DNA from 3 places in the Lutispora sp. QWL-02 genome. Region 1 is predicted to be linked to each of the others. Evidence: a T-box and tRNA genes for the amino acid it is inferred to sense, from the RefSeq annotation. Region 1 holds a T-box; the other regions hold tRNA genes.
What was found. The T-box of region 1 lies ahead of pheS (phenylalanine--tRNA ligase subunit alpha). A T-box ahead of a tRNA ligase gene usually reads a tRNA of that ligase, here a tRNA-Phe.

Region 1 (9,205 bases):
TCATTAAAGCCGTGACCCAAAGCATGTCCGAAATATTGTCCATATCCCGCTTTTTCAATCACATCCCTTGCTGTTCTATCAGCTTGAGTACCCGTCATGCCTGCTCTGATAAGCTTGACTGCTTCCAATTGAGCCCTAAGGACCGTATCGTATATCTGCCTTTGCTTGTCCGTAGCCTTCCCAATGACTATTGTTCTCGTCATATCGGAAAAATATCCTTCATATATGATTCCCATATCGATTATAACGAAATCTCCGTTTTCAAGCCTTTTATCCGTAGGTTTCCCATGAGGCATGGAAGACCTTTCGCCTGATGCTACAATAGGCATAAAGAAATAGGTCTCGCCTCCAAGCTCTATGATCTTGGATAATATAAGCGCATTGATTTCCTTTTCAGTCATTCCTGCTTTTATTGTTTTGATTACATGCATCATGATTTCATCTGTGATCTTGCATGCTTCCTTAAATAGCTCCAGCTCATCTTCCGACTTGATCACTCTTAATTTATTTAGCATCTTTGCTCCATGTATAAATTCTGTCTCAGGTACATTTTTTTCAAAGCTTTTGAAGGCTTCAACAGTCATAAAATCTTCTTCAACAGCTACAGTTTTGTAAGATTTCTCCTTTAAATAATCATAAATCGTATAGTCCTTTCCGATTTCAATAAGCTCATATCCGGGGCACTCTTTGGCTACTTGTTCAAAATACCTGAAATCCGTTGCAAAGTCACTGCTTTTTTCACTTATAACGGCATAGCCTGTACTGCCTGTGAAGCCGCTTATATATCTCCTATTGATTGGATTTACAGATAAATACGCATCAATCTTTTCGTCTCTCAATAATTTTCTAAGCTTTTCTACACGTTTCATCATATTTATATCATTCCTTTCATTTCGCTCAAGGCCCAAAACTATATGTACGACCTTGGCTTCAAGTATGTAATCCTATATTAGTAACCACTAACTTCAGCTTAAAAAGCGCCGCGGTCACAAAGGCAATCATCGTATGACACAAATGCTTCTAACAGCATTATACAACATGCCCAAAAATAAGGGACCCTATAATACAAAACTTTACCAAAGTTCTTACATTTTACCTGGCAAAGTGAAATCACAAATAGTAATCGAGCTTCTGAAAGGAAAAAATTAACCATTCGCATGGACAGAGGACTCAGGGAACAGGCAGAACAGCTTTTTTCTGAATTGGGCATGAAATGACAACGGCATTCACCGGTCTCGTTCGACAGGCTGTTCGGTAGGAAAAGATACCTTTTGAAATTTCTTTAAATATTTCCAACGCTGAAACAATAACAAAGCCAATAGAATAAAACGTGACCCAAATGCAAAACGCTATTCAAGTTTTAAAGAACTGGCAGCGGAGGTCCGGAATGAAGTATGAGATTTTCCTTGAATAATCTATCTCATACTGCTATAATAACTATCAAAATACTAAGATTATTGAACATTATATGCATTAAAAGCAATGACGGAGAAAAGTAAGCAAGAAGAGTTTATTGCAGAGAGAAGGTATCATCGGCTGAAAGTACCTTTAACAGACTGCTTGCCCAAGTTCCCTCCTGAGCTGCTGCTCTGAACTGTTATCAGGATTGACTGTGAAAAACTATTTGTAAGTATCAAGCAGTCTTTCAAATGTAGGAGCTGCCGGTAAAAACCGTTATATTGCAGAGAGTTTGGAGAATATAACCGTTTTCATAAATCACAGGGTATTTATACCGGAGATAGAAGAAAACCGTCAGTATTATCTGAAGAATCCGGGTGGTACCACGAAAAATGCCTTCGTCCCTTTTTTTGGGGATGAAGGCTTTATTTATTTTTGAATTACACCAATTGGATTAATGGAAGGGGATAATAGACATGATCGAGAAAATCCGTATTTTAAGAGAAACTGCTCTTTGTAAAATCAAAGAAGCCGTCAGCAATGCAGAGGTTGAAGAACTCAGAGTAAAGCTTCTGGGAAAAAAAGGTGAATTGACAGAAATGCTTAAAGATCTCAAAAACATGGCTATAGAGGAAAGAAAACTGTTCGGTCAAGAAGCAAATGCGTTGAAAAATGAGCTAAGTGAATCCTTGGAGATAAAATTTAAGGAGCTAAGCGCAAATGATGTGGAAAGATCCTTGAACAGCAGCTCAAGCTTCGATATCTCATTACCGGGCACTCAGTTCAAGTTGGGTTCACTGCATCCTGTAACTATTGTCCAGAAAGAAATTGAAAAAATATTTACAGGAATGGGCTTCAATATTGTTGATGGGCCTGAAGCAGAAGAAGAGTTCTATAACTTTGAAGCATTAAATATACCCAAGCATCACCCCGCAAGGGATATGCAGGACACCTACTGGCTTGAGAACGGCTCGCTGCTGAGGACGCATACTTCTCCCTGCCAGGTCAGAGCAATGCAGAAATACGGAGCTCCGTTAAAGATCATTGCACCGGGCAGATGCTTCAGAAATGAGAGCACCGACGCCTCCCACGAGAACACATTCTTTCAGCTGGAAGGCATGATGATAGATAGAAATATATCTATCGCCAACCTCATATATGTTATGAAGCTTTTACTGTCGGAGGTATTTAATAGAGATGTGAAAATAAGGCTCAGGCCGGGCTTTTTCCCATTCGTCGAGCCAGGCTTTGAGCTGGATCTGAACTGTATGATATGCGGCGGCAAAGGCTGTCCCACATGTAAGCACTCAGGCTGGGTAGAGCTGCTGCCCTGCGGAATGGTCCATCCAAATGTTCTGCGTGCCGGCGGCATCGACCCCGAGGAATACACAGGCTTTGCATTTGGCCTGGGACTTACCAGGCTTGCAATGATGAAATATGGAATAAATGATATACGCGTTCTCAATTCGGGTGATTTGAGGACAATGGAACAATTTTCGGTAAGGTAGGAGGGAAGTAAATTGAAGATATCATTAAATTGGTTAAAAGATTATGTTGATTTGGAAGGCATCGATATAAAGAAGCTGTGGTACAGATTTACAATGTCTGCAGCTGAAGTTGAAGAGATTGAATTCATGGGTCAGGATATACAGAATGTTGTCGTCGGCAAGGTTTTGAGAGTTGTTCCTCATCCCGAATCAAAGAAGCTTAAAATAGCTAAGGTTGATTCAGGTGATGAAATACTACAGATAGTTTGCGGAGCTCCAAATATTGCTGAAGGTATTTTAGTCCCTCTGGCAAAGATAGGCGGCTCGGTAAAGAAGCTTCCAAATCTGGAGAAAGTTAAATTAGCCGGAGTGGAAAGCTTTGGAATGCTGTGCTCAGCTCAGGAATTGGGCATCAGCGATGACCACAGCGGTCTCCTTATACTGGATGGCAATCATGCGCCCGGAACCGACATCAAGTCAATAATAGATATTGATGATGTCATTGTGGAGATTGATAATAAATCGCTTACAAACAGGCCCGATCTGTGGGGGCACTACGGTATCGCCCGTGAAATTGCAGCGATATGCAGCAAGAAATTGAAGCCCATGCAGCTGGATAGTCTGGAAGCTGCAAAGGATAAACCAAAGCTTGATATAACTGTCGAGGATACGAAGAAATGCCTGAGGTATTCAGGTTTGAAAATTGATGGGATCAAGAAGCTTGAAACCCCAATGAATATGAAAGTAAGATTGTTCTACTGCGGCATGAGGTCCATTTCACCCCTTGTCGATTTGACGAATTATCTGATGCTCGAAATGGGTCAGCCGATGCACGCTTTTGACAGCAGCCAGGTTGAAAGCGGTATAGTTGTGAGGACCACAAAGGAAGCTACAGCTTTTAAAACCCTTGACGGCTCGGAAAGAATGCTGCCCGAAGATGTTTTGCTTATTTGCAACAAGGAAAAGCCTGTGGCGATAGCAGGAATAATGGGCGGAGAAAACTCAGAAATACATGATAAAACTACTTCTATCCTTTTGGAATCCGCTGCCTTTGAAGGCTCTTCCACCAGAAAGAGCTCAACAAGAATAGGCCTTCGCACCGAGGCAAGCTCCCGCTTCGAAAAAATGCTTGACCCCAATATGACTGTTGCTGCAATACAGAGATTTATCAAGCTGTTGAAGGATATACAGCCAGATGTTCAGTTTGCATCTGCTTTAACCGACATCTACTGCAACAAGCTTGAACCTATTGATATTGAAATCACAAAAGCATACATTGACAGATATATAGGAAACACCTTGGACATGGAAAAGATGGTTGATATTTTAAGATCATTGGATTTCAAGGTTGATGTTGACAATGATACCTTGAATATCAAAGTTCCAACCTTCAGAGCTACTAAGGATATCACTATGAAGGTGGATATCATAGAGGAAATCACCAGAGTATACGGCTATGACAATATTCAGCCACAAACCCTGGATACTGCATTAAAACCCCTTCAATACAATGAGGGAAGGCTGACAGACCACAAAATAAAAGAGCTGCTGTCAGAAAGGTTCGGTGCCAGTGAGGTAAATAGCTACATCTGGTATGACAATGCCTTCAACAGCAGAGCAGGCATAGAGACCAACGGTCAGGTCAAGATCTTAAATCCCCAGTCCCAGGACTCAAACACCCTGAGAGACAGCATGGTTCCTGGAATGCTGGCTTTTGCAGAAAAGAACGAGAGAGCTTATGATAATTTCTCGCTGTTTGAAATCGGCAGCGTATTTAAGGCAACTTCTCCAAAGGATAAATGTGAACAACATAAAAATATATGTGTTCTTGCTGCCAGCAAAATCAAAAGCGAAGATGAGCTTTTCTATGATTTGAAGGGCATGATCACCTTTACTTTAAAAGCTATAAAGAATACCCGGCTTGATTTTGCGCCCTGCACAAGCGAATATAATTGGGTGCATCCTTTGAAGTCCGTTGATATAAGCCATAATGGAAATCTGATGGGATATATTACGATTGTGCATCCCCTTATTAAAAATAATATAAGCAAGAAGCTTAATATCGCCGTTCTTGAGATCAATAGAGATGCGCTTCAAGCCATAAATTCAGAGGTAATTAAGTACAGGGAGCCCTCGAAATTCCCTGAAGTTGTATTGGATTATAGCTTCCTTGTCGATAACGGAATCACTTTTGATAAGCTGAAAGAAGATATAAGCGCATACAAGTCGGACCTGCTCAATGGCTTTGAATTCGTAACCATTTACACTGGAAAAGGTCTCCCGGAGGGAAAGAAGAGCGTGACCTTCAGATTTGTCATCGGCTCAAATGAAAAGACCTTGTCCAGTGATGATATAAACGCATTTTCAGAGAGTTTTATAGATTATATGAGAGCAGTAGATTATCCGTTGAGGTAAAATCACTTAAATTCATTCTCATCATTATAAGGCGAAGCAGCAAACACCTGAACAGATTTAATTCCCCATTTTCATATTCATAATAAGCATGCAATCTACACAATGCAAGGGGCGGACAGCTTAAAATAGAAACGCTGCAAAGTTCTGCCTGTCCGCCCCTTGAAAAAATTTCAAAAAGAGCCGCCCAACGCCTTCTATAATGACTCATTGATTATCATTTCTGTCAATTCTTCCGTAATTTTCATTATCAGTTCTATTTCTCGTTTCTCAGCATTATCTACATGTATTCCGCAGGAAGCGGCCACATTTTTATTTAATGCGGAAGATAATTTGTGTGAAACATACCTTGCTACCTCATCATCCTTATGTCCAATTAAATTGAGTACAGAGGTTGTGGCACTGATAATGTTTTTATCCGCTAAGCTTTGCCTTGGAGTGCTTAAGGTCACGCAGCCTATATGGGGCTTATCGCCTCCCGTGATGATTACACACATGTCTTCTCCCACCCCAATTAGCTGCATAGTGATCTTAATTCTTTCTTTTTCTAATGAAAGTACTTTCATACATTCACCTCTGTTTTAAATTATGATCGATTTATCCACAACTTTTAGAAGTCCTCTTTCAAGATGCCCCGCCATCTTTTCCCTTTATCATAGTCAACACCAAATTGGTCAAGAATTTTCATAACTGTATGATTTATAATATCTTCTATAGATTCCGGTTTGCTATAAAATGCAGGCATTGGCGGTATCATTTTAACCCCGAGCCTTGATAGCTTCAGCATATTTTCAAGATGTATTACACTTAATGGGGTTTCACGCGGACATAATATTAATTTTCTATTTTCTTTTATCATGACATTGGCTGCTCTTGAAATCAAATTATCATCATAACCATTCGCAATGGAGCTAAGTGTTTTCATGCTGCATGGCAGGATAATCATTCCATCTGTTAAGAATGATCCGCTGGAAATGCTTGCTCCCAGATTTTGATTGTCATGCACAATTGTTGCCAAGCTTTTTACATAATCTAAAGAATAGTCGGTTTCAATTTCTAAATTTTTTATAGCCCATGTGCTCATAATAAGATGAGTATCTATATGCTCCATATACTTTAGTGCTTCTAATAGCTTTACAGCATAAATAGTTCCTGTTGCTCCGGTTATTCCAATTACTATTTTCATCTTATACCTCATATTTAATCATTTAGTTACAGACCAGACCTCTTAGTCATCCTGAATGAATGCAAGAGGAATGAAGGATCTGCAAATCCTGAGCTTTAAATCCTGAGTTCCGACCATTATTTACATATGGGCCTTCTATCAAAATCAGTCAGATACTGACATCCGTCTTTTTTTACCAGAATAGTATCCGTAATCCTTGGTCCTCCTATTCCAGGTTTATATATAGTGGGAAGCAGCATATCTACTACCATATTTTCTTCTATTGTTTGATCCAAGTTCTTTCCTAAAATAGGATAAAACTCTGATTGTCGGATTCCCACACCATAGCCGATATGCTCGATAAACATTTTGCCATATCCCTGTTCGTCTATATATCGATATACAGCATCATAGACCTGTGAACTTTTCACCCCGGGAGCCAGAGCATTAATCGCAATTTCTTGTGCTTTGATCAGCGCCTCATATATCTTTATGGTTTCCTCTTTAACATCTCCCATAAACACCGTACGGCACATCTTCGCCGTATATCCCTTATAAGAGGCTCCTAAGTGAATAACTACAGGTTGATTATTTTCAATAATATAATCTCCCGCATAGGGGTGAACTAGGAGCTGCCTGTCATGGCGGAGCACCTGCATTCTGAAGCTGGAACCCTCTGAACCCGCTTTTCTCATGGCATACTCTGCTTCCGCAAGGATATCTGTCTCTTTTACATCAGGCTTTACTGCATCGATTGCGGCTTTCATTCCATGGGATAAAAATTCCGACGATTTTTTTATATATTCAATTTCCTTTTCGCTTTTAATAGAACGGATTTTATAGCAAGTTTCTGCAATATCTCCTATAATGATTTCCGGTACTTCTTGTTTCAAGCATTGAAAATCCTTCAAGCTTATGAAGTAGCGGGTAAAACCTACCTTGGGATTATCGATGTTCAAGCTCTTAAGCCACTGGGCTGTTTTTAAACTAACATTTTCCTTTGGAAACATATAGGGAATAACATTCTTTATTCCGCTTGCTTCTCTTACATAGCTTGCCTCCAGCCATAAACAAAAAAGCTGGGGTTCTCCTTCTGAAGGAATAACCAAAGAGCCACCTTCTAAGTCTTCAATGCCTGCAAAGTAGATCAGGTTTTCTCTATCCATGATTATAGCTGCATCCATTTGCAGATGCTTCAATTCTTTTTGCAAAGCGCTTATCCTTTTAGCAATCTCTTCTCTCATCTTCATGCCTCCTATCCTTCTATATAATCCTCAAGATCAATATTTTCCTCATTGGGTATTCTGATCTTTTCAAACTTCCCTTCGGGTTCGCCCAATGGAACTGTAGCATCAATGCCCATCTTATCGCTTAATCCATCCTTTGTTGAAGGATCAAGCTTGTTTCCGCACGCACCGCTTATGATCATAACATCTCTCGCAGCTTGACATCGTGTTGCTATTGCCCAGTTAACTTCCACCGGATTAAATATATCAACATCCCTATCCACTACGACTACATGTTTTATTTCCTGGCTGCTGCCGAACGCCGCAAACATTGCATTCTTTGCTTCCCCTTCATTCTTCTTTTCCATTTGTATGACCAAATGATATCTCCCTGTGCCCCCTGGAGTAAGATGCACAGCGGTAGTAGTAGGTACTGCATTCTTAACCAGCTGCAAAATACCCCCTTCTCTGGGAATTCCACCTAATAAAAGATGTTCATCAGTGGCAGGAACTATAGTCTGGAAAATTGGATCTTTTCTTGTTGTCATGCATGTAAGCTCTATATATTCACGCTTGCCGCGGGGACCGTAATATTTGGGGTATTCGCCAAAAGGCCCCTCAAGCTCTCTGACATTTGGAAGAATTACGCCTTCAAGTATTATTTCTGCGTGAGCAGGAACCTCAATATCAACTGTTTCACACTTAACAAGTTCCATAGGTTCTCCATAAAGGGCACTTGCTATGCAAAATTCATCTTGTCCCAATGGTGTTAACGCCTGGGAGGACAGCATAGCAATCGGATCCAACCCGATTGCTATCGCAATCTCTAAGGGTTGATTCTTCTTTTCAGCAAGTCTATAATAATGCATCAGGTGTCTGGGCAGCATAAGTATTCCCAGATGGTTCTTATCAGTAACCTGGAGTCTATGTATCGAAACATTTCTTTCTCCGGTTTCAGGATTTTTTGCAATTAAAAGACCCGCAGTTATATATGGACCGCTATCCTTCTCATGGTGTACAGGAATTGGAAGCTTACCAAGATCAACGTCTTTGGTAATGACCTCTTTTACAGGCGAAAGATGCTTTTCTATTATTTTGCATTCCCTAGGGTTTGTTTGAGCTTTTTCAAAATGAGATGCCAGTTCTGACACAGGTACATTTAACGCCTTTGAAAAGAAATCTCTTGATCCTGTTAGACCTGTAACAATAGGAATATTGCTCCCTTTAGGATTGTCAAACATTATCGCATATCGGCCGCATGCTTTTTTCCCTACCGCAGCAATTTCATGCTCAATCGAAACTGCTTTTTTTACATGTTTAAGCTTGCCCATATCTTCTAAGATGTCCAACCATTCACGCATCGACTTGTAACGCATTAATATTCCTCCATTTCTTTATATCAATTGAACATGTTATTATAACATATCTAATATTGAAATATCCACGCCTCTTTGCTTCAACCACTTCGGAAGCAATTCCTCATCAACTTTTTTACTTACTATCGGTGCTTTTTCTAT
Region 2 (9,205 bases), 1.0 Mb from region 1:
TTGCAGATTGCTTTCTCAACAGGATATACTGCCGGTTTAAATTGTTGACTATAAATTGACATTTTTGAGCATTATAATAGTTAGCAGTATGATTCCTTCAGGAGGCTCTGTTATGAACTCAAGACTGGATAAAAAAAAATATCAATATATAATAACGTGGGAAAGACTGGGCAATAGCTTAACGAAAATGCTTCTGATCTTATCTTTATTAACTATAGCGGTTCAGTCTGTTATAGCCATTGATATTGATATATTGCCCCAAAACATTACAATGGAATTGGAAGGCAAATCAGTGGTTGAGAATTATCACTATGAATCAAAAGGCCAGATAAAAATAACTGCTGACAGCAAAGCTGATATTGCTTTCTTAAGAGTGTTCATCAATGGGGAAATGAAGGAAGGGGGGGATAATGCCTATATAGAACTTAATGTTAGGAATAATGATATCATAGAAATTGATGGGATAGACAGCGAGAAGTATATCAATATAAACATTGAAAACACCTCAGAAAATATCATTTTCCCTAAAAAAGGAATGAGATACAGAATAGAAGGCAATATTGTTGTTTTAGGGAGGGTCAAGCTTAAATAGGGGGTTATTGCTTTGAACAATAAGGTTATTGCTATAGACGGACCTGCAGGAGCGGGTAAGAGCACTGTAGCAAGAAGACTGTCTGAAAGAATCAGCTATACTTATATAGATTCAGGCGCATTATTTAGAGCCGTTACTTTAAAGGTCCTCAAATGCGGAATAGAAGCGGACGATGTGAAGAATATTCTATACTATGCTAAGAACTCTTCTTTGGATTTTATAAATAATAGTATATATCTAGATGGTGAGGATGTAAGCTCAGAGATAAGAGAGGCCTTTGTGAGCTCAAAAGTTTCTTATATTGCTATGATTCCGGAGATAAGAGAAATTATTGTAAGTATACAGCGAAAGATAGCTAAAAACAAAAATGTTGTTGTTGATGGAAGAGATATAGGAACAACAGTTTTTCCTCGAGCATATATTAAATTTTTTCTGACCGCTTCTGTAGAAGAAAGAGCCAAAAGGAGATATAATGAACTTTGCGATAAGAATAAATACACTCTCGAAGAAGTAAAGAATCAAATAATAGAAAGAGATTATATAGATGCTCATAGGGAGGCTTCCCCCTTAAGGCAGGCTGAAGACGCTATATTGATCGACACAACAGGAAAAAACATAGATGAGGTCATAGCAGAAATGTTATATCATATTTCTATTAAGGGGGATGTATGAGGTGTTTTACCAAATAATAAAACTTTTGCTTAAGCCGTTATTTAATATATTTTATGTTGTCAGGGTCGAAGGCTTGGATAATTTGCCTGAAGAAAATGGATACATTGTATGCGGGAATCATGCTAGAGTCATAGATCCTATTCTTCTAGGGGTAAATATGCCTAAGAAAATATATTTTATGGCCAAAAACGAGCTGTTTAAAAATAAGTTGGTGGCTTTTGTTTTAAAAGGGCTTGGAGCTTTTCCTGTTAAAAGGGGGGAGGCGGATTTGAAAAGCATAAAAACCTCTTTGAAGCTGCTCCAAACTCAACAAAATATTGGCATATTCCCGGAGGGGACCAGAAATACCACAGGGGAGCTAAAGGCTGAACCAGGCATTGCTATGCTTGCTATTAAATCTAAGAGGCCGATTGTTCCCGTGGCCATAAAGACTGATTATAAAATATTCCATAGAACTGATATTGTGATCGGCAAAGCTATAAATTTGAGCGAACATTTCGATACAAAGCTAAAAAATGAAGATTATAAGGATATAAGCCTAGAGATAATGAAAAAAATAAAAAAACTATAGGTGAGCATATGAAAATAATTTTAGATAGGAATGCAGGTTTCTGTTTCGGGGTAAAAAACGCCGTAGCTGAAACTTTGAAAACCATAGAAGAAAATAAGCAAAAAAAGGTATATACATACGGCCCCTTGATCCATAATAAGCAAGTTACAGAAGAATTAAGAAAAAAGGGAGTTATTGAAATTGAAAATCTTGCTGAAGATATGGGGCCAGACTCATTGGTTGTAATAAGATCTCATGGAGCACCGAAGAAAATTTTTGAAGGTATAGCTTCTAAAGGCTTAAAATATGTAAACTGCACCTGTCCATTCGTATCCAGAATCCACAGAATTGTGGAGGAAAAATATAATGACGGCTATAAAATTATGATCGCTGGTGACAAGGACCACCCTGAAGTTATTGGAATAAACGGATGGTGCAATAATGAGGCTATTATATTGGATGATGAAAAAATGGTGGACAAACTCACTTATTATGATAAAATATGTTTAGTTGCACAAACAACTATTTCAAAAAATCTTTGGCATAGAATTAAGGAAAGGGTTAAAGATAAATTTAAAAATACTGAAATTTTTGATACCGTCTGCAGTGCTACAGAAAACAGACAGAAATCTGTGGCGGATTTAGCAGAAAAGGTTGATGCCATGATAATAATTGGCGGGTTTAATAGTTCCAATACTCTTAAACTGTATGAAATCTCCAAAAATGTTTGCCCGGAAACTTATCATATTGAAACTGCTGAGGATTTACTGAAAGAAAATATCATGAAGGCGGAAACTATAGGAATTGCAGCAGGTGCTTCTACGCCTGATTGGATAATTAAGGAGGTTATAGAAAAAATGCAAGATTTTAGTAATGAAAATATTATGGAGGAATATGAGAAAAGTTTTAAATCCCTTCATCCTGGAGAAACAGTAAAAGGCATTGTTTTATCCTTAAACGATGAAGAGGTGATTGTTAATATAGGCTACAAAGCTGATGGAATTGTTAAGAAAGAAGACTTATTTTGGGACATGGATTTAAAAATATCTGAACTGGTAAAAGTAGGAGACGAGATAGAAGTTAAGGTAGTCAGCATAAATGATGGAGAAGGCAATGTCGTACTATCAAAAAAATTAGTAGATGCAGATAAAAATTGGTATAAGCTAGAATATGCATATAATGAAAATAGTTCCGTGCCCGGTATTGTCAAAGAAATAGTAAAAGGCGGAGGAATTGTTGAGATATTCGGCATAAGAACGTTTATGCCCGCTTCCTTATTTGATTTGAGATATGTTAATGATTTGGAGTCATATAAAAATAGCAAAGTTGACGTCAAAATCATAGAGTTTGATAAAGATAATAGGAAAGTTCTTGTTTCAAGAAAGGGTCATCTATTAGAGCAAAAAGAAGCAAAGGAAAAAGAGTTCTGGGCTCATGCAGAGGTTGACCAAAAAATTATAGGTGAAGTAAAAAGAGTGACAGATTTTGGTGCCTTTGTAGACATAGGCGGCGTCGATGGGTTGATCCATATCTCTGAATTATCCTGGTCGAGAATAGAACATCCTTCTGAAGTTGTTAAACCTGGCGATAAAGTAGAAGTTGTGATACTGTCTTTAGACAGCAATAAAAATAAAATCTCTTTAGGTCTTAAGCAGACAAAGCCGGAGCCGTGGACTACAGTGGAAGGCAAATATAACACAGGAGATATTGTTAATGTCAGGATATTAAGATTTGCAGCCTTTGGAGCTTTTGCCGAGGTCGAACCGGGGATTGACGGACTTATACACATATCCCAGATATCTGACAAAAGAATAGGCAAGCCTTCGGACGTGTTAACTATAAATCAAGTGGTAAAGGCTAAAATTGTAGATATTAATATCCCGGAAAGAAAGCTTAGCCTGAGTTTAAAGGAAATAGAAGAGTAAAGACATGCCAATCTGTATTTCATACAGATTGGCATTATTTTTTTGGAAAAATAAAAATTTCATGTATTTTTTTTAAGATTATGCAGATAATAGTTAATGACCTCACAAAATACATTGAGACCCCCTTTACATTCTGTTTTCGTGATATGTAACATATCACGACTTTTTTTTATGTTATTTTTATGTTAGAATTGGTTCAATGACTATAATATTTGATAAGGAGTATATAGATGCTTACAGGATATGAAAAATTCAAAGAGAAGATATTTAAGCTTACCGGTATAGATTTATCGTGCTATAAGGAAAGACAGATGAAAAGAAGAATTGATTCCCTGATTTCCAGAAACAGCTTTAATGATTATGATACATACTATAATGCACTTTTGCAGGACTCCCATTTGTTCAATGAATTTATCAATTATTTGACCATTAATGTATCAGAATTTTATAGAAATCCTGCCCAATGGGAGGTTTTGGAGAAAGAAATAATTCCACGGCTATTAGAAAATAGGAAGACCTTAAAGATATGGAGTGCAGCATGCTCTACAGGAGAAGAGCCTTATTCTTTGGTCATGCTGATGACAAAATTTATGAAGCTTGAAAATATCAGTATTTATGCTACAGATATTGACGATGATGCTATAAATAAAGCAAAAATGGGGGTTTATAATGAAAAAAGCCTGGCAAATCTGCCAGATGGATTTGTCAGCAAGTTTTTCATAAAAAATTTAAACACTTATAAAATAAAAGACGAAATTAAAAAATGCGTAGAATATAGAAAACATAATCTGTTGATGGACAAGTACCCCGAAAACTGTGATCTGATCATATGCAGGAATGTGCTGATATATTTTACTGAAGAAGCTAAAAACAATATATACACCCGGTTCAGCAAAGCACTAAGCTCAAACGGAATACTATTTGTAGGAAGCACAGAGCAGATCATTATGGCTCAAAGATATAATATGGAGCCATTGAAAAATTTTTTTTATAAGCTGATATAGAAGTCAATCACATATCAAAATAAATAAAAAAACAGAGATAGCTCTGTTTTTTGCTTTTATATGGTGCCTTGGGGCGGAATCGAACCACCGACACGAGGATTTTCAGTCCTCTGCTCTACCGACTGAGCTACCAAGGCATTTATGGTGGGCCTTCAGGGACTCGAACCCCGGACCAACCGGTTATGAGCCGGTTGCTCTAACCAACTGAGCTAAAGGCCCTTTGAAACGACAGTTCTGATTTTACTATAAATTTTGCCCTATGTCAATATTATTATCTTAAAATTTTTTGATATAAGGCTTTAATGATTATATCTTTCCGCAACACGAAATATAATGTAATGAGCACTGAGCTAACCCGCTCTAAGGCGAGCGCCAAAGAGCGGCGAAATCTTGTTCAATAATAAGTATAGGAGCTGATATATTTGAATCTTGCATTAAAACACATATATGAATCATCAAATATGGTCTTTTTAGAACAAATGGAAGTCAATAAGATATTGAAAAATTATGATTTAAATATCATTGACGTTGAAAAAATAAGGAGCATTTACATGGTAGCTGCGGAGGAAGGCTTTTATTGCCTAAAAAAAATAGGAAACGGAGAAAAAAGGGCCATAAAGAGCATAAGCATCATGAACCATCTTAAAGCCCAAGGCTTTAACAAGGTTACAAATCCATTATATTGTTCTTCAGGAGAGGTGCTTGTTAAGAGAAAATCCTCCTCCTATTATTTAGCAGATTGGATTGATGCAGCAGAAGTAGACTTTGATAATATTGGAGACATTATGGAGAGCGTACGCCTATTGGCCGAGTTTCATAATAAGGCTAAGGGCTTTCAAACAAAGATAATTAAGCTTGAAAGTAACATAGGAAAGCTGCCCAAATTGTACAATGAAAAAACATATTTTCTTAACAACATAAAGGAAAGCCTTGATAGGAAATCAGATAAGAACAGCTTTGATATTCTATACCATGAAAATATGGATTATTACATTCATCAGGCTCAGCTCGCGGCAAACATTTTAAAAAACTCGGATTATGACAGGCTATGCGAAAAAAATAAAAATGAACTATATATATGTCATGATAGCTTCTATTATCAAAATATCCTAAAGGATGAACAAAACAACTACTATTTGATAGATCTGGAAAGTTGTCTGTATGATTTGCCACTAGTTGATTTGGGTAAATTTCTAAGGAGAATCATGGCAAATAAAAAATATTTATGGGATTTTGATTTATGCAGAAGCATGCTATTTGAGTACAGAAATGTAAGGAAATTGGATGAAAAAGAATATAAGATAATATTATCTATGCTTGTTTTTCCTTATAAATTTTATAAATTGGGCAGAAAAAAATATTTAAAAAAGAAAAAGTGGAAAAATGAACGATTTTTAAGAAAACTAAATAGAATATTAGAATATAAAGAACAGAAAGAAAGATTTATAGAATCCTATATTGAATATTATGATATCAAGCTTTAATGGTCGGGGCAACAGGATTTGAACCTGCGGCCTCTTGGTCCCGAACCAAGCGCGCTACCAAGCTGCGCCATGCCCCGATTCTGTGTGTTATGTGAGCACTTATTATTCAAGTCTCCAATTTATGAAGCCTTTTTTATAATATACTCAAAAAGAGTTAAAGTCAATACCATAATCGCAAATTATGAAATAATTATAAAAAGAAGGATATTAGATTATTTAGAAGAATATAAAAATTAATATTAAATATGCTGCCCGCATTAATACATATTTGGAGGTTTATTTATGAAGCTTAGTTTTTATGGCGCTGCTGAGATGGTAACAGGATCATGCTATCTATTAGATACCGACAAGCATAAAATACTTATTGATTGCGGCATGTTTCAAGGTGATGCTGATTCAGAGGATCTAAATAGAAATATGTTTGATTTTGAGCCATCAAAAATTGATTTTCTTTTATTGACTCATGCTCACATAGATCACAGCGGAAGAATACCGCTGCTAGCAAAAAAAGGCTTTAACGGAGAGATTTTAGCTACAAAGGCTACTAAGGAATTATGCACTATAATGCTGCCTGACAGCGGATATATCCAAGAGATGGAAACGGAATGGACCAATAGAAAAAGACTGAGAGCCGGCAGACCTTTGATTGAACCCCTTTACACCGCCGCTGATGCTGAGGACTCCTTAAAATACTTTAGGGCGATTAACTATGATGAAATAATCGAAATAACTGAGGAAATTAAAATCAGATATAAGGATGCCGGGCATATACTTGGTTCGGCTATAATCGAATTATGGGTAAAGGAAAAAGGCGAAACAGTAAAGCTCGTATTTTCAGGAGACTTAGGCAATAAAGATATGCCTATAATGAAAAATCCGTCATTAATCGATGAAGCGGATTATTTAATCATGGAGGCAACATACGGCAACAAAGCTCATGATAATGCAAGGAACAATATATTGTTTCTTCTTGATATAATCATAAATACAATCGAAAATGGCGGCAACATAGTTATACCTTCCTTTGCCGTAGGGAGAACACAAGAAATTTTATATATGTTAAATATGATGAAGGAAAGCGAATTTTCTAAAATAAAAAGCATACCTGTATATGTGGATAGCCCATTGGCGATCAATGCTACCAATGTATTTCTAAATAATCAGGATTTATTTGACGATGATACTAAGTCTTTGATAAAAGTGGGAGATAATCCTTTTGAATTTCCAAACCTTGTTTTTACTAAAACAGCAGAAGAATCAAAGGCCATAAATTTTCATGAAGGGAGCTGCATAATAGTTTCTGCCAGCGGCATGTGTGACGCAGGCAGGATAAAGCATCATCTCAAGCATAACCTCTGGAGAGGAAATTCAAGTGTGGTCTTTGTAGGATATCAAGCTAAGGGGACCCTCGGCAGAAAAATCTTGGAAGGTCAAAAAAAGATAAAAATATTCGGAGAAGATATCTACGTAAATTGTAAAATTTATAATTTAAATGGTCTATCAGGGCATGCCGATAAAAATGGGCTTATAGATTGGTTCTCATCTTTTACAAAAAAGCCTGCAAAAATATTTTTGACTCATGGTGAAGAAGATTCCTTGAAGGAACTTTCTCAAATATTGCAGGATAAATTTGATTCTAAAGCAGAGATCGCTCATATGGGTGAAACTATTGAAATAGAATCTTCAACTGACTCTATAGTCAATATGCCTGAAAAATATTATGCAGAAGATAATAGGCTGGAAATGCTATTGGATGACATCAGAACCATGATGTATGCATTAAAAGAAGCGACTACTGGCGATGAGAAGCTTGCTGATCGAAGCAAGGCCATAATATTGACTAAAAAAATAGAAAATATATTATCCGGTCTTGAAGATATAGACAATGTTATGAAAAGCTGATTGCGATGCATTTTACCATCGACTAATATTATTAAAGCATTTGAGAAAAATAATGATAAAGAAATATTATTGAAGGTGATCAAATGCTTAACAATTTCAAAAATGAAGAACTGGTAAAAGTTCAGGGTAGGCTGTTTCCAGTTGTGGGAGGCAGGCTAAGACTTGCTCATGAGGATAATGCCAATCTCAGCATAGAAACAAAAGTCATTTCATATGATACTGAGGTAGCAATAATTCATGCCATGGTTAAAACAGAAAAAGGGATATTCAACGGCTTGGGCAATGCTTCTGTCAAGAGAGACAGAGTCTTATCAAATGCAATTTTGGAATTAGCTGAAACGAGAGCCATAGCCAGGGCTTTAAGATTTGCCGGATACGGCGTCGAATACACTGGCTTTGAAGAGGTGGAAAGCCAAAATGAAAGCGATGAAAAGGAAACAGCTTCAAAAACACAGCTTACGGACATTTTTGCATTTGCAAGAAGTGCGAACATATCTAACGAAGATTTAAAAGAATTGATCATAAGCACAACGGGCAAAGAATATACTAAGGATTTGACGAAAAAAGAAGCAAAGGCTATAATAAGCATTCTTGCAAAAAGGAAAGATGAAAATAATAGAGATGTAATAATGTGAGCCATTAGTATATAAATGTATGTGTTTTCTGTTGTATGTATAAAAATTCTATAGTATAATTAACTAAATGATAAGTCAACGGCAGACACGCGTCCCCTTATTGCGTACAAATCAACGCAATGTACATTTGAAAATACACAATCTATGCTTTCATAAATATAAATCAGATTCTCCATGTTTGACTGATGCTTTATATAAAAGGCTTCAATTAAACAATTAGAATAAATGAAGCCTTTACGATTGCATATAACGGAAAGTGTAAATCGATGAAAGCAATACTTTCCTATGCATTATGATAATAAGCTTCCTGAAATATGGAAGCTTATTTAAATAAATCAATAAAAAAACAGGTGGTGAATATATGATTAATATGACATTGGACATGTTCATGCAACATTTAGCCAATGGTATATCCTTAGGTAGCCTTTATGCACTTATTGC
Region 3 (5,720 bases), 1.2 Mb from region 1:
GACTATAGAAGTTATATTGGGATTGCCTTCGAATAATTTAGAAAATATTCAGATAACAGATAGAGGCAGTTCGATTAAGCATTATAATAGAAGCGGGAGTTATATTGAAGATAAATATCCTTCAGAATCATTACCGAAGGCAGCAAAATGGCATACAATCAGCTTATGGTTAAAGGGCGGAGAAACAAGAAACCTCAATATCAGATATGAAGCTAAACTTATTAATGACAGCAAAGGGGTGTACAGCATCAGGTATAACAGAAATAAAAACCTGATGGATTCCGAGGCTTCAACGATTGCGTTATCTTTGAGGGATTTTTTTCCGTATAATATTTTGGACAGTACCGGCATTATTTCAGACAAAGCGATATTTGGCAGCAACAATCATCTATTGATGGAGATGAATAAGGACAGTGAAATACTTGGCTTAGATTATGAATTGCTGGATAAACTATCTATAGACAGATTGGATTTCGGCTCTGATAAAAAATTAAAAAATATTGCAGCTTCATTTAGAAAAAAAGAATATGACACAGTGAATACTTTATGTGATGAATATATTAAAAACCCAGGAGATCCTGCTTTTAGTACAGTCCAAATCCAATATGTAAAAGCGGAAGCATATAGAAAGCAAGCAAATTTTGAAAAATATTTTGAGTTCTTAAAAGGTTTGGATTTTGAAAAACTATATCCAAATAGATTGAAATATAAGATTTTATACGATGCAGATAGGATATTGCAGGGAAAGGTCCAGGATGCTCAGCTGCTTGCAATAATGAAATCGCTTCAGGCTCAAGCGTATACCGATAATGAATATATAGGCAAGTGGATGCAGGGTGACGGCAACAGTTATGAGGATGATGGGAGTATCACAAATAGAGGCGACTCAAGTCCTAATAAGGTTAAGGAAGACAGCGTAGTTGCAAAAACTATTAAGCATCTGAAGTTAGAGAATATTATTTATAAAATTAAGGCATTTAAATATACTTCGCTTATTGTGATAGTTGCCGCTTTTTTGCTGGGATATTTTTTTGGAAGAAGAAAGAGAAAACGCAAAAGTACCGTTTCTTATTATACATTTAAAAGATAAGGAAGAATTCAGAAATGACTCAATATGAAGGTTTCGCTAATATTTATGACATCTTGATGGATGATGTGGACTATGAAAAATGGGTTAGCTATGTGATGAATATTTTTAAATATATTAATGTACAGCCTAAAAGTGTGCTGGATCTGGCATGCGGCACCGGAAACATAACTATACCAATGGCAAAACTGGGCTATGATATTTGGGGAATCGATATATCAGAACAGATGTTATCGGTCGCTGAGAACAAATCAAGAATGCAGGGCGAAAAGATTAAATTTATCAAGCAAGATATAAAAAATTTGAACCTGACTGGAAGTTTTGATGCTATTATATGCGCCTGTGACGGTATTAATTATGTCCTTGAAGAAGATGAGCTGCTAAGCACTTTTCAAAGAGCTTATCAGCTTCTGAATGGCGGAGGAATATTTATATTTGACATCAGCAGCTATTATAAATTAAGTCGCATCATAGGCAACAATACTTTTGTTGAAGAAAAAGACGGGATATTTTACTCATGGGAAAACGAATTTGATGCAGCATCTTCTACTTTAACTATGGTATTGAATTTTTTTATTCCTGAAGACAAACTATATAATAGAATAGAAGAAGTGCATGTTCAAAGGGCTTATAAGAATAAAGAGGTTTGCGATAATTTATTCAAATGCGGATTTAATGTTTTGGAGACTCTGGATGAATTTACTTTTTTTAAAGCCCATGAAGAGAGTGAAAGGGTGTTTTTTATATCAAAAAAATAAAGATACCCGGCTTGGCTGTAATATTAGTTAAAGACGTAAAAATAATAATATATGGGAGGAAAAATGAAAGATATTATACTAAGAGGAACTAGTAATGATGGCAGCATAAGATTTTGGGCATGTACAACGATAAATATTGTTGAAGAAGCCAGGCTGATACATAATACCTATCCTGTAACAACTGCGGCTCTCGGGAGAATGTTGACTGCAGGCAGCATGATGGGAACTATGGTAAAGTCAGAAAATGATAAAATAACTTTACAAATAAACGGAAAGGGCCCTGCAGGCAATATTATTGTAGTGTCCGATAAAACAGGAGATGTAAGGGGTTATATAGGAAATCCCTTTGTAGATCTGCCGTTGAATGAAGTCGGAAAGCTTGATGTAGGGGGCGCTATAGGTAAAAACGGATTATTTACTGTGATCAAGGATTTAGGATTAAAGGAGCCTTATGTGGGGCAAGTACCGATTGTAAACGGTGAAATAGCAGAAGATGTGGCTTCTTACTTTGCAACTTCGGAACAGGTTCCGACTGCCGTGGCATTAGGAGTAAGGGTTGCAAGAGATGGTAAAGTTGATTCTGCTGGAGGCTTCATTGTTCAGGTAATGCCTGGCGCTGCAGAGGATATTATTGAGTTAATAGAGCAAAATGCTAAAAATATTAAATCTGTTACTGAGGTTATACCCCTAAATGGGGCCCAGGGACTAATCAAAGAGATAATGAAAGGTGTCGAATACAGAATACATGAAACACGAGAAGTTAGCTATAGATGCAATTGCAATAGGAACAGATTGGAAAAAGCATTGATCAGCATAGGTAAAAAAGATATCAGCGAAATAATTGCAGAACAGGGCAAAGCAGAATTGATATGCCATTTTTGCAACAAAAAGTATTTATTCAATAAGGAAGAACTGCAAGATATTTTGAAAAAGGCCACACAATGATATAGTTATTTTGATGAATTTTTCATTTTTTCACCTTGACTTTGAACTCTCTATGATGTATACTAAATCTTGTCGTCAGACATGATGGGCGCATAGCTCAGCTGGGAGAGCATCTGCCTTACAAGCAGAGGGTCATAGGTTCGAGCCCTATTGTGCCCACCATCAAATGGCCCAGTAGTTCAGTTGGTTAGAATGCCAGCCTGTCACGCTGGAGGTCGACGGTTCGAGCCCGTTCTGGGTCGCCATTAGAGCCTTGGTAGCTCAGTCGGTAGAGCAGAGGACTGAAAATCCTCGTGTCGGTGGTTCGATTCCGCCCCAAGGCACCATTTTTAGCATATGCGGGTGTAACTCAGTGGTAGAGTGTCACCTTGCCAAGGTGAAAGTCGCGAGTTCGAATCTCGTCACCCGCTCCATTAGGCGACATAGCCAAGTGGTAAGGCAGAGGACTGCAAATCCTTTACCCCCGGTTCAAATCCGGGTGTCGCCTCCAAAAATATATTTGCAGCAAGTAAAATGCTTCTTATGGAAGCGTTTTTTTGTTTTTCAATATAAATATGATTTTACTGTAATCGTTATCAGTTATGATAACAGAACTGCTAAAATATAAAATCAATATATGGAGATCAGTATGGAAAAGTATCTTAAAACGCCAAATACACCCGAATATAATATAAAGACAGTTCTGTTGGATTATAGAGCCGATGACGAGATCATATCCTCATTGTCAAGGCTGGGGATCGAGGCTATAAGGACAGATTGCTGCAATGAACTATATGAGGCAATAAACGGGCACCCTGACATGCTTGTCCATCATATAGGGGACAACGCCATGGTCATTGCACCGAATATATATGATAAGCTTGCACCAAAGCTTTTAAAAAAAGGATTTGCATTGACAAAAGGTGCTGCATGGCTTCAAAGAAACTATCCCCAAAACATAGCATATAATGTATTAAGAATAGGGAAATTGGCTTTCCACAATACAAGATATACGGATGTACAAATAAGAAATTTTTATGAAAAATTGGATATAAAGTTAGTTCATGTGAAGCAAGGATATACAAAATGCTCGGTATGTGTTATCGATGAATTCTCTGCAATTACACATGATCATGGAGTTGCACGAGTTATGGAGAATTACGGGATCGATGTTTTAGTTATAAATCCCGGAGATATTGATATTATCGGGCTTGACTATGGATTTATAGGCGGCGCGTCAGGCCTCATATCAAAAAAATGCATTGCAGTTTCCGGAACGATAAAAGGAATAAAAGATTTTAATAAAATTATGGAGTTTATAGCTTTAAAAGGCATTGATATCAAAATACTCAGCAGCAAGAAAATCATGGACATTGGCTCTATAATGCCTATAAGCTATTGATTTTTAAGGGCTTTAAGCTTATATGATAATTGAATAATTGTTACTGTAACACAAATAATACTTACAGGAAGGAGTTGAGCAGATGTACTTAACAACAATTGCCGTTAAAAATAATGATGAAAAGATAAAAAATCATATATATTCAGAGCTGGAATCCATTAAGAGAGAAGATATGAATATAACGCATGAAGAATATATAGCCGGAGATACGGTCTTCATAAGATGCGGATTGAAAGAAGGATTTATGGCAAAGCTTAAAGAGCCCAGGTCCTGTGAAGACCTTAAGTATTTGCTGGCTGAAATTTTATGTGATGTTATTATAAATAATTATGAATCAAAGATATTAAAAAAGATAATAAAAGAATATTATCTATATCTGAGCGAATACGAAAGGAATCAAATATATGAATCTTCCATCAAGATTCTTGAGGCCGAAGACAGATGTAAAGAAGGATTTTATGGACAAACGAGGCGAACAAGAATTATAAGAAAGATATTAAATTATCTTAATGCAGAGAATATAATAATAATTGACGGATTTGTCAATTTCAGATTAAATGATTATATTAAAGATTTAAGCAGTATTGTGGAGAAAGCAGTAGAGAGTTATATTACTGAGAGAGAGTATAATGAATTTATAAAGCTGCTCAGATATTTTGTAGAAATACAAGAATGCAAGATCAGCACGGTTCATGTAATGCCTTCAGAAAATAGAGGTTATATCCTTATGGATAGCGAAAAAAAACTCATTGATTATGACTGCTTTGAAGAACTGAGCTTAGAACTCAGCGACAGCGACATAAGTGTTGATGATCTCCTCATCAGCACTCTTATAACAATTGCACCCAACAGAGTAGTTATTCATAATTGCGAGGGCTTTAAAAACAAGGAGCTGTTCAGGACAATAAGCAATGTATTTTATGATAGAATAGACAGCTGTAAAGGATGCGACTTGTGCAGTATGTTTAAAACAAACAAAGAATTAAATTAATGTATTATGTAACCTGTTTATGTTATAATCAATAGTATTAAACTATTGATGTAAACGGGTGAAGAAAATGATCTATAAAATCTTATTTTCTGTGTTTATCGGCGGAGCTATCGGTTGGGTAACCAATGTATTAGCAATAAAGATGTTGTTCAGACCTTTAAACCCTATAAATATACCGATATTAGGCATAGAAATACAAGGCTTGCTGCCTAAGCGCAGGTCTGAGATGGCGGCTAGCATAGGGCAGACGGTGGAGCTGGAACTGATAAACTTTAAGGAAATATTTGAAAAGCTTGTAAACGACAATAATACCGATAGGATTATTATAATAGTTAAGGATAAAATTTCTAGAAACATTTATGAAAAGATGCCTTCTTTAGTTCCTCAAATAATAAAAAATGCAGTTCTTCAATATATAGAAGAACAGATAGATCGAGAAGCTCCAAATATTATGGCGGGTTTAATCAATGAAATATATGAAAAGGCTTCTAGTGAAATTAAAATTGGCGAAATGATCGAGGAAAAAATAAACGCATTCGATCTGATAAAGATTGAAGA

Region 2: it encodes a tRNA-Phe, which carries the amino acid that the T-box ahead of pheS (phenylalanine--tRNA ligase subunit alpha) is inferred to sense. The anticodon was not compared.
Region 3: it encodes a tRNA-Phe, which carries the amino acid that the T-box ahead of pheS (phenylalanine--tRNA ligase subunit alpha) is inferred to sense. The anticodon was not compared.

What each region holds. Positions count from the first base shown of each region.
Region 1 is NZ_CM177762.1:3,762,874-3,772,078, forward strand. Features, by position in the region: gene AC4HCY_RS17925 (M24 family metallopeptidase) at 1-872, opposite strand, end outside; T-box leader at 1,474-1,807, shown strand; gene pheS (phenylalanine--tRNA ligase subunit alpha) at 1,875-2,906, shown strand; gene pheT (phenylalanine--tRNA ligase subunit beta) at 2,919-5,300, shown strand; gene lpdD (prenylated flavin chaperone LpdD) at 5,495-5,863, opposite strand; gene AC4HCY_RS17945 (UbiX family flavin prenyltransferase) at 5,908-6,483, opposite strand; gene AC4HCY_RS17950 (M24 family metallopeptidase) at 6,600-7,706, opposite strand; gene AC4HCY_RS17955 (UbiD family decarboxylase) at 7,718-9,064, opposite strand; gene AC4HCY_RS17960 (hypothetical protein) at 9,104-9,205, opposite strand, start outside.
Region 2 is NZ_CM177762.1:2,724,040-2,733,244, forward strand. Features, by position in the region: gene AC4HCY_RS12795 (BaiN/RdsA family NAD(P)/FAD-dependent oxidoreductase) at 1-48, shown strand, start outside; gene AC4HCY_RS12800 (hypothetical protein) at 113-592, shown strand; gene cmk ((d)CMP kinase) at 605-1,264, shown strand; gene AC4HCY_RS12810 (lysophospholipid acyltransferase family protein) at 1,266-1,835, shown strand; gene AC4HCY_RS12815 (bifunctional 4-hydroxy-3-methylbut-2-enyl diphosphate reductase/30S ribosomal protein S1) at 1,844-3,739, shown strand; gene AC4HCY_RS12820 (CheR family methyltransferase) at 3,970-4,743, shown strand; tRNA gene AC4HCY_RS12825 (tRNA-Phe) at 4,805-4,880, opposite strand; tRNA gene AC4HCY_RS12830 (tRNA-Ile) at 4,886-4,962, opposite strand; gene AC4HCY_RS12835 (CotS family spore coat protein) at 5,166-6,227, shown strand; tRNA gene AC4HCY_RS12840 (tRNA-Pro) at 6,228-6,304, opposite strand; gene AC4HCY_RS12845 (MBL fold metallo-hydrolase) at 6,510-8,129, shown strand; gene AC4HCY_RS12850 (hypothetical protein) at 8,213-8,764, shown strand; gene AC4HCY_RS12855 (branched-chain amino acid ABC transporter permease) at 9,135-9,205, shown strand, end outside.
Region 3 is NZ_CM177762.1:2,520,051-2,525,770, forward strand. Features, by position in the region: gene AC4HCY_RS11750 (hypothetical protein) at 1-1,090, shown strand, start outside; gene AC4HCY_RS11755 (class I SAM-dependent DNA methyltransferase) at 1,105-1,845, shown strand; gene hslO (Hsp33 family molecular chaperone HslO) at 1,909-2,790, shown strand; tRNA gene AC4HCY_RS11765 (tRNA-Val) at 2,877-2,952, shown strand; tRNA gene AC4HCY_RS11770 (tRNA-Asp) at 2,959-3,035, shown strand; tRNA gene AC4HCY_RS11775 (tRNA-Phe) at 3,041-3,116, shown strand; tRNA gene AC4HCY_RS11780 (tRNA-Gly) at 3,129-3,203, shown strand; tRNA gene AC4HCY_RS11785 (tRNA-Cys) at 3,207-3,280, shown strand; gene AC4HCY_RS11790 (DUF6873 family GME fold protein) at 3,419-4,171, shown strand; gene ytxC (putative sporulation protein YtxC) at 4,254-5,162, shown strand; gene AC4HCY_RS11800 (DUF445 domain-containing protein) at 5,230-5,720, shown strand, end outside.